Regions from separate parts of the Fusobacterium sp. IOR10 genome, predicted to be linked through region 2. Evidence: riboswitches for the same ligand, from Rfam matches in the RefSeq annotation. Region 2 holds a riboswitch; each other region holds the start of a gene.
The links. Region 2 has a riboswitch for S-adenosylmethionine ahead of megL (methionine gamma-lyase). Riboswitches for the same ligand answer to the same signal wherever they lie in the genome.
Positions count from the first base shown of each region.

Region 1: it holds a riboswitch for S-adenosylmethionine, as region 2 does, so the genes downstream of both, GIL12_RS09445 (methionine ABC transporter ATP-binding protein) here and megL (methionine gamma-lyase) in region 2, are expected to answer to the same signal.
Region 3: it holds a riboswitch for S-adenosylmethionine, as region 2 does, so the genes downstream of both, metK (methionine adenosyltransferase) here and megL (methionine gamma-lyase) in region 2, are expected to answer to the same signal.

Region 1 covers NZ_WJWY01000045.1:1,477-6,955, reverse strand. The annotation lists gene GIL12_RS09465 (basic amino acid ABC transporter substrate-binding protein) at 1-287, opposite strand, end outside; gene GIL12_RS09460 (arsenate reductase family protein) at 645-977, shown strand; gene putP (sodium/proline symporter PutP) at 1,019-2,461, opposite strand; gene GIL12_RS09450 (hypothetical protein) at 2,957-3,307, shown strand; SAM riboswitch class I at 3,358-3,445, shown strand; gene GIL12_RS09445 (methionine ABC transporter ATP-binding protein) at 3,543-4,550, shown strand; gene GIL12_RS09440 (methionine ABC transporter permease) at 4,540-5,187, shown strand; gene GIL12_RS09435 (MetQ/NlpA family ABC transporter substrate-binding protein) at 5,213-5,479, shown strand, end outside.
Region 2 covers NZ_WJWY01000008.1:69,816-75,294, forward strand. The annotation lists gene GIL12_RS03550 (coproporphyrinogen-III oxidase family protein) at 1-425, opposite strand, end outside; gene GIL12_RS03555 (TonB-dependent receptor) at 700-2,868, shown strand; SAM riboswitch class I at 2,930-3,015, shown strand; partial or broken gene megL (methionine gamma-lyase) at 3,090-4,279, shown strand; gene corA (magnesium/cobalt transporter CorA) at 4,315-5,376, opposite strand; gene metA (homoserine O-succinyltransferase) at 5,475-5,479, opposite strand, start outside.
Region 3 covers NZ_WJWY01000003.1:6,060-11,538, forward strand. The annotation lists gene GIL12_RS01005 (polysaccharide deacetylase family protein) at 1-447, shown strand, start outside; gene GIL12_RS01010 (MipA/OmpV family protein) at 469-1,209, shown strand; SAM riboswitch class I at 1,255-1,342, shown strand; gene metK (methionine adenosyltransferase) at 1,452-2,606, shown strand; gene rimP (ribosome maturation factor RimP) at 2,749-3,255, shown strand; gene nusA (transcription termination factor NusA) at 3,279-4,340, shown strand; gene GIL12_RS01030 (DUF448 domain-containing protein) at 4,333-4,851, shown strand; gene infB (translation initiation factor IF-2) at 4,877-5,479, shown strand, end outside.

The sequences.
Region 1 (5,479 bases), on a different contig from region 2:
GTTACTGTAAGTCCTGCAATAACTGCATCTAATTTTCCAACTTGTAATGCTGGTAATAGTCCCGAAAAAGAAATATTTTTAAACTCTACTTCCTTTCCTAAAACTTTTCCTATTTCTTTAATTAGTTCAATATCAAAACCTGTAATTTCACCATTCTCCATATATTCAAATGGCTGAAATTCTGTTGCATCTGTTCCTACTATTAGTTTATCTTGTCCCTTTGCAAATGTAAAACTTGAAATAATTAACATAAAAAATATCATAAAACTTGAAATTTTGTTTTTCATATTACCCTCCTAAATTTATTTTAACTTATTTTTGAATACAAAAAAAACAGACCCACATTTTTTCAAAATGCCAGTCTGTTAATTAATTAACGAATCAATATCTATTTAAAAATATTGTAATTTACAGTATTTCTTGACATATTAAAAGAGGTATAGATTTTTTACAAATTATCCTACTCCTCGAATTTAATATGTTTTTCATAAATATTTCTCCTTCATTTTTTAATTTATTAAAACAATATTATCACAAAGATCATACATCTGTCAAATTTTTATTATATTTCATATTTCATTAGTTGCAATTAATTGTCTTTTTGTAGTAAAATATATTAATTATATTAATGTAAGGAGCAATCTATGATACAAATATTTGGAGTTAAAAGCTGCAATGATACAAAAAAAGCCATAAGATTTTTCAAAGATAGAAAAATTGATGTCCAATTTATCAATCTCAAAGAAAAAGAAATTTCAAAGGGAGAATTAAAGAGTATTACAAAAAATTTTGACATTGAAGATCTCCTTGATAGAGATGGAAAAGAGTTTAAAAAACGTAATTTAAAATACTATGTATTTGATACTTTGGAATTATTAATAGAATCACCTATCCTTTTTAAAACACCTATTCTAAGGAAAAAAGATAAGGTTACCATAGGATATAAACCTGAAATATGGAAAGAATGGATAAAATAATAAAAAACAGCTCAATATTTATAAATATTGAGCTGTTTTCTTTAATTACAAGTTGCTTTACTATCTAATTTTATTCCAAAAAAATATTTTTCAGCTATTCCTATAACAATTCCATTTATAGCAAAGGCTGGAACAAGTTCATATAAATATGCTCCGTAACCAACTGTTTTCCATAAGATTAAAGTTATTGTTCCAACTAACATTCCTGCAAAAACACTTCTCCAATTTAAATTTTTAATATAAAGAGTTGCAATAACTGCAGGACCAAATACTCCTCCAAATCCACCCCATGCATATGAAACCATTGCTAGTATTTTTGTTGATGGATTCATAGCCATTAAAGTAGCTATTGCTGATATTACTATTATTCCAAATCTTCCTGTCCACATTATTTCTTTTTCTGTTGCACCTTTTTTTATAAATTTATAAAAATCTTCTGATAAAGTTGAAGATGATACTAATAACTGAGAATCAATTGTTGACATTATTGCTGAAAGAATTGCTGCAAGTAATATTCCACCAATCCATGGATTAAATAATTTTGTAATCATATATATGAATACTTTTTCAGAATCTCCACCAATTTGACTAACATCTTTAAATACAGCTATACCAGTTATCCCAATTGCCATAGCCCCTGCTAATGAAATAACTACCCATATCATTGCTATTTTTCTAGCTTGTGTTAATTCTTTTAATCCCTTAACACTCATAAATCTTGATAATATATGTGGTTGTCCAAAATACCCAAGTCCCCAAGCAAGAGAAGAAATTATTGCAAGTGTTCCAATGTTTCCAGATTCAAATATATTTAAAGAAATATCTCTAGCTTGTGCTGCCATTTGTATTTCTGCAACTCCTCCACCTTTAACATAAGCAAATCCTGGTACAATTAGTATTGCTAGAAACATTAGACTTCCTTGGAAAAAATCTGTCCAGCAACAAGCTAAATATCCTCCCATAAAAGTATAGAAAACTATTGTTCCAACTCCTATGAAAACAGCAACCTTATAATCTATTCCTAAAATACTTTCAAATAATTTCCCAGAAGCAACAAGACCTGAAGCTGCATAAATTGTAAAAAAGAATAATACTATAATAGCTGAATATATTCTAATTGTTCCTGTTTTATCACCTAATTTTTTACTTAAAAAATTAGGCAAAGTCATTGTTTGTGTTTCTTCTGTTTGAACTCTTAATTTTGGAGCAACATATTTCCAATTAAGATAAGTTCCAACTCCAAGACCAATTACAACCCATATCTGTGACATTCCTGCTGAGTATACTGCTCCAGGTAAACCCATAAGAAGCCATCCACTCATATCACTTGCTTGAGCTGATAGGGCAGTTACCCAAGAACCCATCCCTCTTCCGCCTATTAAATAATCCTCTGCACTTTCTGTCTTCCTGTAGAAATAAATTCCAACTCCCACTAAAAATATTAAGTATACTACAAATGTTATCATTGTTTCCGTTGTCATCATTTTCCCCTCCATTTTTTAGTTAAACCTACAATAAATGTTACTTACATTTTTTAATTTTATATGAGTTCCCGGGGACTTTAATTAATTTCATAATTCAACTCCTTTATATTAATATTTTTTAAATAAAATAAAAAAACCATTTAATGCATCTTAATGCAGTTAAATGGCTTTATCTTATAAAGAAAAATTCTCTTTAGCATAGCTCAATTCCACATTAGATACAAATCCAAATTTTCAGCTTAAAATGGACTTATATCTATGACTTTCATCACACACACAAATCCTAATTAGGAACCATGGGGTTATGAAATTTTACTGTGATTGCTAATTTTTTCATGAATCTCTCCTTCTAATCTAAAATTTAATTTAAGTTTATTGTACCTATTTTTTAGATAAATGTCAATATTTTTTTGATTTTGCATTTTATAACTAGACTATACTTGGAATAAAGATTATAATATAACCACGAACTAAATTTAGTATTGGAGGCTCAAAATGGAAAAGATAATTATAAAATGTCCTAAATGTAAAAAGAAAATGAGAGTTAGAAATAAAGTGGCTAAATATAAATGCCCTAGTTGTTCTCATATTTATAAATTAAATAGATTTAAACTTATCCTTTTAAATATCAAGGGATTCTTTGTTGGTTTTGTTGATACAGTAGTTAGTATTAAATCTAGTATCATTTATAAGTTTAAATCTATGGTTTCAACTTATAAGTATATGAGTAAAGTTAGAAAAAATATGAGGTCTAATCCCAACTGGTCTAATTATCATAGAGAACAAAGAGAAATGAAAAATGCAAACAAACGTTCTTTTAAAGATATCTTTAAAAGAAAAAAATAAAAAAATGTTTGACAAAAGAAAGAAATTAGTATATTATTATTTCAACTAAATATCCATCAAGAGAAACTGAGGGACTGGCCCTTTGAAGTTTCAGCAACCTGCTAATATAGTGTGGTGCTAATTCCAGACAGATGGCGATGACCAAAAATCGTTGAACCCAATCTTTAAAACTTGATGAATATAGTTTTAAAGATTTTTTTTTATAAAATTTATACAATTAAGAAAGGAGCACTACATGATACGTATACAAAATGTTAATAAAACTTATCCCAATAATTTCATTGCAGTTAAAAATGTTAGTTTAAATATCAAAAGAGGTGACATATTTGGTGTTATTGGTTTAAGTGGAGCTGGAAAATCTTCTTTAATTAGACTTTTAAATAGATTAGAAGAGCCTACAAGTGGAAAAATTATTATTGATGGAACTGATATTACTTCTTTAAATAAAAAAGAATTACTAGAAAAAAGAAAAAAAATAGGAATGATATTTCAACATTTTAATCTTTTATCATCTAGAACAGTTTCAGAAAATATTGCTTTTTCTTTGGAAATAGCCAAATTAGAAAAATCAAAAATTAAATCAAGAGTTACTGAATTACTAGAACTTGTTGAACTTTCTGATAAAAAAGATTCTTATCCTAGTCAGCTAAGTGGAGGACAAAAGCAAAGGGTAGCAATAGCTAGAGCTCTTGCAAATAATCCTAAAATTTTATTATCAGATGAAGCAACTTCTGCTCTAGATCCTAAGACAACTAAATCAATTTTGGAGCTTATTAGAAATATTCAAAGTAAACTTGAACTTACAGTAGTTATGATAACCCATCAAATGGAAGTTATAAGAGATATTTGTAATAAAGTTGCTGTAATGTCCCATGGAGAAATTGTGGAAACTGGAGGAGTTCATCATATATTTTCTAATCCTAAAACAGAAACTACCAAGGAACTTATATCGTATCTTCCAAATAATGAAGAATCAACAGCTTCTTTAATGGAAACTAAGGGAAGTATGTTGATTAAAGTAAATTTTCTAGGTTCAATTTCAAAGGATCCAATTATTTCAAGAGCAATTAAAAAGTTTGACATTGACTTTAGTATAATCGGTGGTTCCATAGAAAATCTTTCTACTATGAAAGTTGGACATTTGTACGTTGAGCTTTCTGGAGATTTTAATGAACAAAAATTAGCTATAGACTGGTTAAGGGAAGAAGGAGTTATTGTGGAGGTGATATATAATGGTCTTTAATATGATTTTTAATTCTACTTTGGAAACTTTATACATGGTATTATTATCAGCTATATTTTCTTTAGTTATTGGTTTTCCAATAGGAATACTACTAGTTATTACAAAGGAAGGAAATATATGGGAAAAAAGAAAACTAAATCAAATTTTAGAATTTATTATTAATACTCTTAGATCTTTTCCCTTTATTATTTTAATGATATGTTTATTTCCCCTATCTAGACTAATCGTGGGGACAACAATAGGAGTTAATGCTGCTATTGTACCTCTTTCAATATCTGCTGCACCATTTGTAGCTAGAATCGTTGAGGGGGCTTTAAATGAAATTGATAAAGGTTTAATTGAAGCTAGTTCCAGTATGGGAGCAAATAATCTAACTATAATATTTAAAGTTATGATTCCTGAGACGCTTCCCCATCTTATTCATGGAATTACTGTAACTATAATTAGTCTTATTGGTTATTCTGCCATGGCTGGAACTATAGGAGCTGGAGGTCTTGGAGATTTAGCCATAAGATTTGGATATCAAAGATTTAAAGTTGATATTATGATTTATGCTGTTATTGTAATTATTATTTTAGTTCAATTAATACAAAGTTTAGGAAACTATCTTGTGGCCAAAACAAAAAAAAATAGATAATAAATATATAAGGGAGATGAATATTATGACAAAAACATTTAAAAAATTATTATTAACAGGAGTTAACCTATTACTTCTAAGTCAACTATCTTTTGGAAACACTATCTTAAGAGTTGGTGCTACACCTGTACCCCATGCTGAAATATTACAGGAAATTAAACCTGATTTAGCTAAAGAAGGGATTGATCTTAAAATAATTGAGTTCACTGATTATGTTACACCTAATTTAGCCCTTGCTGACAAAGATTTAGATGCTAACTTTTTCCAACATGTACCTTATTTGGATAAGTTT
Region 2 (5,479 bases):
CTTAAATTATGAATAGTACTTTCAAAGGTTATTTCACAATCCTTTGAAAATTTAAAATTTTTCTTCAATGCAACAAGAATTTTTTCAAGTTCCTCTTCCTTGTAAACAGTTGGAGTTCCTCCACCAAAAAATACAACTGAAATTTCATTTCCCTTAACATATTTTCTTTCTCCATATTTTTCAAATTCTTTACAAAGATAATTAGCATAGTCTCCTAAGCCCTTATTTATTTGTTTTCTATTCATGTTACAAAAGGAACAAATTTTATCACAATAGGGAGTATGCACATATATTCCACACTGATTATCACTAGGTTCTGAATTTAATATTTTATTAAATCCAATACTGGTACCTATATTTCTTTTTAACAAATTATCAATTATATTTTTTACCTCATGATGGGATTTATACCTAACTTCAAACATTTTCCTCTCCTTAAATATTAATGAAAATAATAATAAAATTTAGTTAGCCTAAACTAACTTCATTTAGAATACTACGTTTATGGAATCTTGTCAAATGTTTTATGTGACGAATACTTTGACATTCTAATTAAATTGTGACTTATTCATTGTAGTATGAGCTCCTTTATGTGATTTTTGTGTGATTTTAAAAAAATTTCAATTATTAATAGTATAATATTTTTAAAATATAATTTGATACACTAAATATTAGAGTGTCTCAATTTGAGGAGGAAAGATGAAAAAAAGTTTGTTATTGTTTTATTTAGCTTTGTCTGCTTGTGCTATAGCTAATGATGTTACTTTGGGAAAAAGTATTATTAACCCTGATTATATAGAAGTTGAAAAATTAAAATCAACTAAAAATGTAATTGTAATTGATGAAAAGGATATTGCTGAAAAGGGTTATCAAAATGTATCTGAAATTTTAGATGATATTCCTGGAGTAACTGTTGGAACAAGTGGATGGGGAGAGATTGATATTAGAGGTCAAGGGGAAGGGGAAGCTGCTAAAAATATCCAAGTTTTAGTTGATGGCGCCCCTATTACTCTTTTATTAAATCATCCTTATACAGCTAATTATGATATTGTTCCTGTGGAACAAATTGAAAAAATTGAAGTTATCCCTGGAGGAGGTTCTGTTCTTTATGGTAATGGTACTGTTGGGGGAGTTATCAATATTACAACTAATTTAAAATCCATGGAAAAGCCTAAAAACAAAGTTGGTTATGAATTTACCATAGACCAAGAAAAAAGATATTATGCTAATATTGGGGAAAAAATAAATGATAATTTAACAGTTCAATTAAACTATTCTAAAAGTGAAAAGGATTGGTATTTTGTAGATACCTTTGACAACACTGAATATTTTTCTGGAGGCTTTAACTATAAAATAAGTGATAAACAAGCTGTAGCCTTAAAATATAGCCGTTTTGAGGAAGATGGGAAGTTTATTAAAACAGTTAAAAGTGGAAATCTTAAAAATTATGGTAGAGACTATCGCCCTGATACTAGCCTAGTTACAGTTGGAATTGATGAAAATAAGGAAAAAATAAAGAAAAGAATCAGTGGATATAATATTGCTGATAGGTTAGAGGAAAATTGGAAGGGAAGTTATTCTTTAAATATTAGTGATAACCTTGACTTATCAGTTGATGCCTTTCACAATGAGGGATATTTTAAAAATAATCCCTATGAATATGAAAGTGATCAGAAAATTGAGCAAAAAACTGATGGAATAAAGGCTAAACTAAACTACAAGTACACTGAAAAAAATAATATATTATTTGGTTTAGACTATTTCAAACAAAATGCAAGTATTAATTATGACGATATTACATCTAGAAAAGTTAGCAGTGGAGATGTTCCTGATATTAGTGCTGGGGAAAGTGTTGATAAATATGGATACATAGTTAACAAAGATGGAAATGACACTTACAAAGCTGACCAATTAAATTTTGATTATGAAAGATATGTTAAGGCCCTTTATTTCTTAAATATTTTCAAATACAAAAATTTAGAATTTACCCAAGGAGCTAGGTTTGATAGAACAGATTGGAGTACCTTTAAAAAAGCTGCTGGTGGTTGGGGAGTTCTAAATGGAACTAGTCATAGGGACAACTGGAACTATGAACTATCTGCTGGATATAACTATAGAGATACTGGTAAAATTTATGCTAGGTATGAAAGAGGTTTCACTGGACCAGATGGAATGGAAATAACAGATAGGGTCTATATAAATGGTGAAAAAGCAACTGTACTTACAAATGCAGAGGATGAAATTTTTGATATTTATGAAGTTGGATTAAGGGACTATGTTTTAGGTTCTGCCTTTAATTTAACACTTTTCTATAATGAAACTGATAACCAAATGGATAGATTCTATCATTTTTCAAATGGTCATTTAAATATGATAACTGACAATTTATACAAAACTCATAGATATGGGCTAGAAACATCCCTTAGTCAAAAAATTGGAAAATTTTCCTTTGAAGAAAGTTATACTTATTTAATGGGAAAATCAGATTACAACAATAAAGGAAAAGAGCTTAAAGGGGAAGTTTCCCTAGTTGATTCTGGACTTAAAAAAGTTCCAAAACATAATATTATGTTAAGTGGTAATTATAATTTCACAGATAATTTCTCTGGAGGTCTTACTTGGAAATATACAGGTTCTTATAATAATTTTACAAAGGAAACTAGCAGTGAAGATGGAATTGTTAAATCAAATACTGTTGTTGATCTATCCTTAAAATATAATCATCCAAATGGGATGAGTATTTATGGGGGAATAAATAATTTGTTTAATGAAGAATATTTTGGATATGTTAGTGGTAGCGGTAGCTATACCTATGTTATCCCTCAAGAAAAAAGATCATTCTATGCTGGATTTAGCTATATTTTCTAAATTAAAATTATTTAATTTATTGACAAATTTTTTCATTTGTTGTATCATAAGTGAAATTAAATATCCATCAAGAGAAACTGAGGGACTGGCCCGATGATGTTTCAGCAACCTATTTTATATGTGGTGCTAATTCCAGATAGATGAAAATCACTAATTTTAATATAGTGGCTCTATTACTTGATGGATGGTAATAGAGCCTTTTTTTATTTAGGAGGAAACTTATGACAAATTTAAAAAACAAGGGAATTGGAACAATATCAATACATGGAGGAAGCAAAAAAAATGCCTTTGGAGCCCTAACTACACCTATATTCCAAAGTTCAACTTTTATATTTGATTCTGCTGAACAAGGGGGAAGAAGATTTGCCCTAGAAGAAGATGGGTATATTTACGGTAGATTAGGTAATCCTACAGTTAGTGTTGTGGAAGAAAAATTAGCTCTACTTGAAAATGCTGAAGCTGGTCTTGGTACTGCCTCTGGAATGGGAGCAATCAGTTCTACATTTTGGACTTTCCTTAAAAGTGGAGATCATATAGTTACTGATAAAACTCTATATGGATGTGCCTTTGCCTTTTTAAATGCAGGTATTTCTAGATTTGGTGTTGAAGTTAGTTTTATAGATACATCTGATTTACAAGCTGTTAAAGATGCTATTAAACCTAATACTAAAATAATATATTTAGAAACTCCAACAAACCCAAATTTAAAAATAGTTGACATTGAAGCTATTGGTAAAATAGCTAAAAATTATGAAAATATTAAATTAATAGTTGATAATACCTTTGCATCTCCATATTGTCAAAACCTTTGGATTTAGGTGCAGACATAGTTGTTCACTCAGCTACAAAATATATTAATGGTCACGGAGACTTACTTGCAGGTTTTGTTCTTGGGAAAAAAGAAGATTTAGATCAAATTAGATTTGTTGGAATAAAGGATATGACTGGTGCAGTTTTAGCACCTGCAGAGGCTAGTTTAATAATCAGAGGTTTAAAAACTTTCCAAGTTAGAATGGAAAGACATTGTGAAAGTGCTCTAAAGGTTGCTAGATTTTTAGAAGGTCATCCTAAAATAAAAAAAGTATACTATCCTGGTCTTGAATCTCACAAGGGATATGAAATTGCTAAAAAACAAATGATAAACTTTGGTGGAACTCTAGCCTTTGAATTACAAGGGGGATTTGAAGCTGGTAAAAAGCTTTTAAATACAGTTGAACTTTGTACCCTTGCTGTTAGTCTTGGATGTACTGAAACATTAATTGAGCATCCTGCTTCAATGACTCACTCTCCATACACTAAGGAAGAGCTTAAGGCTGCTGGACTTGATGAGGGGCTAGTTAGACTGTCTGTTGGTCTTGAAGACATAGAAGATATTATTGAAGATTTAGAAACTGCATTAAAAAATTTATAATATATATATAAAAGTCGTACTAGATTCTAGTACGACTACCACCATTTTTTCTTTTTAAAATAAATTATCATAATCACTATTATTAATAGCATAACACCTAAAGTGTAAAAATATCCATTTGGATTTTCTAGCTCAGGCATATGTTTAAAGTTCATTCCATATAACCCTGTTAAAAAACTAAGGGGAATGAATATTGTTGAAATAATTGTAAGGATTTTCATAACACTGTTCATATTATTATTAACAGTTGTGTAGTATATTTGTAAAAGTTCTGAAGAATCAGAAGTTAAACTGTCCACAGAAGAACATATACTTGTAATATGGTCATATAAATCCCTAAAATAATTTTTCAAATCCTTTCCAAAATAATTTAAAACCTCTTCATTAAAGAACTTGAGATTTATCTCCCTCATTGAATAGGTTATCTTCTTTAAACCAAGGGCTTCTCTTTTTAGATACAGTATTTCTTCTAAATACTCCTCTTTAAATTTCTTTAAAATATTGTATTCCATAGTACCTACCTTGCCATTTATAGAATCAATTATTTCAAAATAATTATCAAATAAGTTATCTATTATAGCATAAGAAAGATATCTAATACCTCTTTTTACAATTTTAGAATTAGGTGTTTCCAATCTTTTTTTTATTGAAGCAAATATATCCTTGGAATTTTCTTGAAAGGTAATTAAAACCTTCCCTACTAAAATAAAAGAAACTTGGTCATAAATTATTTTTCTTTCTACCATTTCAATGGATTTTAAAACAATGAATAAGTAAGATCCCCTGTCTTCAATTTTTACCATTTGATTAACATTTGCCAAATCCTCAAGGATTAAACTGTCAATGTTAAAAAGTTCCCCTACTTTTTCTATAATCTCCACATTGTGAACACCTGTTATATTTACCCAATTAAATTTATTATTAGTTTTTATAAAGCTAATGTCATCTGAATAATTTAAAGATTTTTTTTCAATTCCCTTGTCATCAAAGGAATATACATCCACCTTAACATCACATTTGCTTTCTTCTTTTCCTGTATATAAAATAGTTCCTGGGGGTAGCCCAACTTTTCTTTTGTGATTTTTAACTTCTTCCACAGCTTTCCTCCCATGTGACTTTATAAATGAGACCTTCTTTCAGTCTAGCCCCATTATATCACTACTATTCCTATAATTCAAGATACTATAGCTATCATTTAAA
Region 3 (5,479 bases), on a different contig from region 2:
AAATGGGATGCTGAAAATAATTTTAATCCAGAAAAAGTTTTTCATCTAATGAGTGATGAAGAAATACTAGAGATGCAAAATTACGGAATGGAATTTGGTGGGCATTCTATGACACATTCTAAAATGGGAAATTTAAAGCCTGAAATAGCAAAAAAAGAAATTATTGATTCTAAAGAAATATTAGAAAAAAAATTAGGGAAAAAATTAACTAGTTTCGCTTATCCCTATGGGCATAGAAGCAAAATAGTTAAAGAACTTGTAAAGGAAGCTGGATATGAGTTTGCAGTGACAACAGATAATGGAGACATTTCTTTTCAAGAAGACTTATTTGACATAAGAAGAATAGCGATTTTTCCAACTAATGGAAAATTTAGTTTTAAAAGAAAAGTAACAGGAAAATATAATTTTATAAAAATAAAAAGAGAAGAGAAACATATGAATAAATAAATTATTAACTGGGAGGTAATTATGAAAAAAATAGCTTTTTTTCCCATGATAGCATTAGTATCACAAATTACTTTAGCATCTAGTGTTGGAATTGGTTATGGAGTTACAAGTGAATTTTTTAAAGGTGATGATAAAAGTCATGTACTGCCATTTTTGAATTATGAATATGACAATTATTTTATAGATTCTACAACAGCTAATACGTTACACATAGGGTATAGGTTAATGGAAGATGATGTGTACGCATTTTCTTTATATGCAGTTCCCTTTGGAGGATATAAAATTGATGGAAGTGATTTAGATTCTAAATATAAAGGAATTGATGACAGAGATTATCAATTTATGCTAGGAAGTGAATTTAAATATTACAATGGACTTCATGATGTTGAGACAATTTTAAATGCAGAAATAGGCCAAGAGGGAGGAAAATTATCCCTTAGAATTCAAAAACCTTATGTAATTAATGAAAATTTAATAATAAAACCTTCTTTTAATTTTAACTATTATAATTCAAGTTTTATTGATTATTATTTTGGTATAGACTCTGGAGAAGCCAGTACAAGTACTTCCTTAAATGAGTATAATGGGGAAAGTGGCTATTCACTAGGAATTGGGGTTACAAGTTCTTATAGATTAACAGATGCTTTTTCATTGCTTGGATTTTTAGGTGCAATGAAATTTTCAAGTGAAATAAAAAATTCTCCCATTGTTAGTAATAGTTTGATTTATTTAGGTGGAGTTGGAATTGTATATACTTTTTAAAAAAGCTTGACTTTTTGAACAAATAATAATAAAATATAAACTGAAATACCATCAAGAGAGACGGAGGGATTGGCCCGTAGATGTCTCAGCAACCTACATTTATTGTGTGGTGCTAATTCCAAAGAGATGGGACAATGTAGATATTATGTCCTTTCCTATGGAAAGGACTTTTTATTTTGAATTTAATTTGTGATAACTAAGTAAATATAATATATAAGTATATATATTTTAAGGAGGAATTAATGGAAGATTTAATTTATTTTACTTCAGAATGCGTTTCCCCAGGACATCCAGATAAAGTATCTGATCAAATTTCAGATGCAGTTTTAGATGCATGTTTAAAGGATGATCCAGAATCAAGAGTAGCATGTGAGGTTTTTTGTACAACAGGACAAGTAATAGTTGGAGGAGAAATTACCACTAAAACTTTTGTAAATATTCAAGATGTAGTTAGAGATAAAATAAGAGAAATAGGATATAAAACAGGTATGGGATTTGATAGTGATTGTGGGGTATTTAATTCAATACACGCTCAATCATCAGACATTGCCATGGGTGTAGATAGAGGAGGAGCAGGAGACCAAGGTATTATGTTTGGGGGAGCTGTAAAAGAAACCCCAGAACTTATGCCTCTTGCTTTAGTATTAGCAAGGGAAATATTAAGAGTTTATGTGGATTTAAAGGATAATGGAGTTTTGACTTGGGCTAGACCAGATGCAAAATCTCAAGTAACATTAGCCTATGACAGGGAAGAAAACATTAAATTTATTGAAGCTATAGTTGTTTCAGCTCAACACAATCCAGACGTAACTCAAGAACAAATCCACGAGGATTTAAAAGAATTAGTAATTAAACCTGTAATTAAAAAATATAACATGAAGTTTGAAGATATAAAGAAAATATTTATCAATCCCACAGGACAATTTATAATCGGCGGTCCAAATGGAGACACAGGACTTACAGGCAGAAAAATTATAGTTGATACCTATGGTGGATATTTTAGACATGGGGGAGGAGCTTTTTCTGGAAAAGACCCTTCAAAAGTTGACAGATCAGGGGCTTACGCTGCTAGATGGGTTGCTAAAAATATAGTTGCAGCTGGATTAGCTTACAAATGTGAGGTTCAACTATCTTATGCAATAGGAGTAATAGAACCAATTTCAATAAAAGTAGATACATTTGGTACAGGTAAAGTTGATGAAGTGAAATTATCAAGAGTAGTTAAAAAAATATTTGATTTAACACCAAGAGGAATAGAAAAAGAGTTGAAATTAAGAAGTGGTGAATTTAGATATCAAGATCTTGCAGCTTTTGGTCATATTGGAAGAACAGATATTGATCTTCCATGGGAAAAATTAGATAAAGTTGAAGAATTAAAAAGCTATTTTGGCTTATAATTCTAGGACGGAAATCTGTTTAAAAGCCTATGATTTGCTTAGGAAAAATCCAAAGAATGATTGATTTTTTTGAATTTATATGGTATAATTTCTTGGTAAAGTATATTGTTTAGAGGAGAGTGGGGAAACCCACTCTTTATTTATGGTAAGGATTAGGAAGAGAGGTGAGTTGTTTTTGGAAAAAGAAGATAAATTGAAAGTTATAGAAAAAATTGAGAAGATAATAGATCCAACTCTAAAAGAATTTGGTCTGGAATTAGTTGATGTGGAGTATCTTCAAGATGGAGGATATTGGTATGTAAGGATATACATAGAATATTTAGATAAGGAGATATCATTGGGAGATTGTGCTAAAGTGAGCTCAGCAGTTGGTGATGATATAGATAAAATTATCGATAAAAAATTCTTTTTAGAAATTTCCTCACCTGGAATAGAAAGACCTTTAAAAAAACCAGAAGATTTCATTAGATTTCAAGGGTCAAAAATAAAAGTAAGTTTAAAGCATAAGTTAAATGATAAAAAGAATTTTGAAGGTGTACTAACAAAATTTGAAAATAATATTGTATTTCTTCAAACAGAGGATGAAATGCAAATACCATTTAAAGAGATTAGAAAATCTAATCTAGTCTATGATTTTAAAGATATTTAAAGTCTAGGCTTCAGGAGGAGAAAATGAAAGGTAAAGACGGAAAAAAATTTCTAGCAGCATTGGAAGAGTTGGAGAAATCAAAGGGGTTAAGCCAAGAAAGTTTATTAGAAACAGTTGAGCAAGCCCTTTTAGCAGCTTATAAAAAACATTTTGGAGAAGAAGAAAATGTCAAAGTTGAGATAAACAGAACAACAGGAGAAATTAAAGTTTATGAATTAAAAACAATTGTTGATGATGTTTATGATGCAGCTTTAGAAATTTCTTTAGAAGATGCTAAAGAATACAAGAAAAGAATTAAAATTGGAGACGAAATAAAAATAGAAGTTAACTGTGAAGAGTTCAGAAGAAATGCAATTCAAAACGGTAAACAAATAGTTATCCAAAAAGTTAGAGAAGCAGAAAGAACAGGGGTTTACGATAAATTTAAAGTTAGAGAAAAAGATATAATCATTGGTATTATAAGAAGAATCGATGATAGAAAGAGTATATTTATAGAGTTTGATGGAACAGAAGCAGTACTTCCTATATCTGAACAATCACCATCTGATGTATATAGAGTTGGAGACAGAATAAAAGTTTATGTTGCTGAAGTTGAAAAAACTAGCAAATTCCCTAAAATAGTAATATCTAGAAAAAACGAAGGACTATTAAGAAAATTATTTGAATTGGAAATTCCAGAAATATCTGAAGGGTTAATAGAAATAAAATCAGTTGCTAGGGAAGCAGGATCTAGAGCTAAAATAGCAGTCTACTCAAAGGATAAAAATATAGATACAATAGGTGCTTGTATTGGTCAAAAAGGACTAAGAATAAGAAATATTGTAGATGAATTAAATGGAGAAAAAATAGATATAGTTGAATGGAAAGAATCAATAGAAGAATTCGTTTCAGCAGTTCTTAGTCCAGCAAAAGTTAATAGTGTGGAAATTCTAGAAGATGAAACTACAGCAAGAGTTATAGTTGATGCAACTCAATTGTCTTTAGCAATTGGTAAAAGTGGTCAAAATGCAAGACTTGCTGCTAAATTAACTGGAATGAGAGTAGATATAAAAGTAAAAGAAGCGTTAGAGGAAAAAAATGACTAAAATTTCTGAAAGAACATGTATTATTTGTAGAAAAAAGCATACTAAGGATGAATTATTTAGAATTGTTGAAAAAGGAGATAAATATACCTTTGATGAGAAAATGAAATCTCAAAAAAGAGGAACATATATATGCAGATCCCAAGAATGTGTGAACAGATTATCAAAACATAAGAAAATAAAAGTTGAAATAGATGATTTACTAAAAATGTTAAGCTTATTAAAAAAAGATACCAAGGATTATCTTAAGGTTTTGAAAGCAATGAAGAATTCTCAGGAGTTAGTTTTTGGAGTAAATATGATTTTTGATGAAATAGAAAAAATTCATTTTATGATAATAGCTGAAGATATAAGTGAAAAGAATGACAATAAGCTAATAAGAAAAGCAAATGAAAACAACATTCACTATATTCATTACGGAAGTAAGATTCAGTTAGGAGAAATATTCGATAAAGAAGAAGTAAATGTAATTGCTATTAAAAATAAGAGGGTAGCCCGAGGACTTATAGGATAAGTTTTAAGGGGGGTGCTAAGAATAAATGAAAGTAAGAGTTCATGAATTAGCTAAAAGATATAAAATGGGGAATAAGGAGTTTTTAAATTTAATTAAAGAGTTAGAAATAGAAGTGTCATCTCATTTATCTGGTTTAACAGATGATCAAGTTGATAAAATAAAGAATTATTTTGTTAAAGATGACGAGCACGATAAAAAAGAGAATAAAAAGAAAAAATCAAAAACAAAAAATAAAGAAAGTGAAGAGGGAATAGATATAGATAAGAAAAAGAATAAGAATAAAAACAAAAAGAAAAAAAAGGGTAGAAGAGCAGATTTTTATGTAAAAAAAGTTGATACTGAAGCTGCAGTTTTAGTTGAAGAAGATGGAGTTAAAATAATAAAAATGAGAAGTGAAATGACTTTAGGTGATTTTGCTGAAAAACTAGGAGTTAACAGTTCAAGTTTAATCAAAAAATTATTTTTAGAAGGTGGAATGTACACAATAAACAGTCCAGTTAATTTAGAATTAGCAGAACAATTAGCAGCTGAATATGATATTTTAGTTGAAGAAGAAGAAGAAGAAAAAATAGCATTTGGAGATAAATTTGCACTTGAAATAGAAGACAAAGAGTCTGATTTAGTTGAA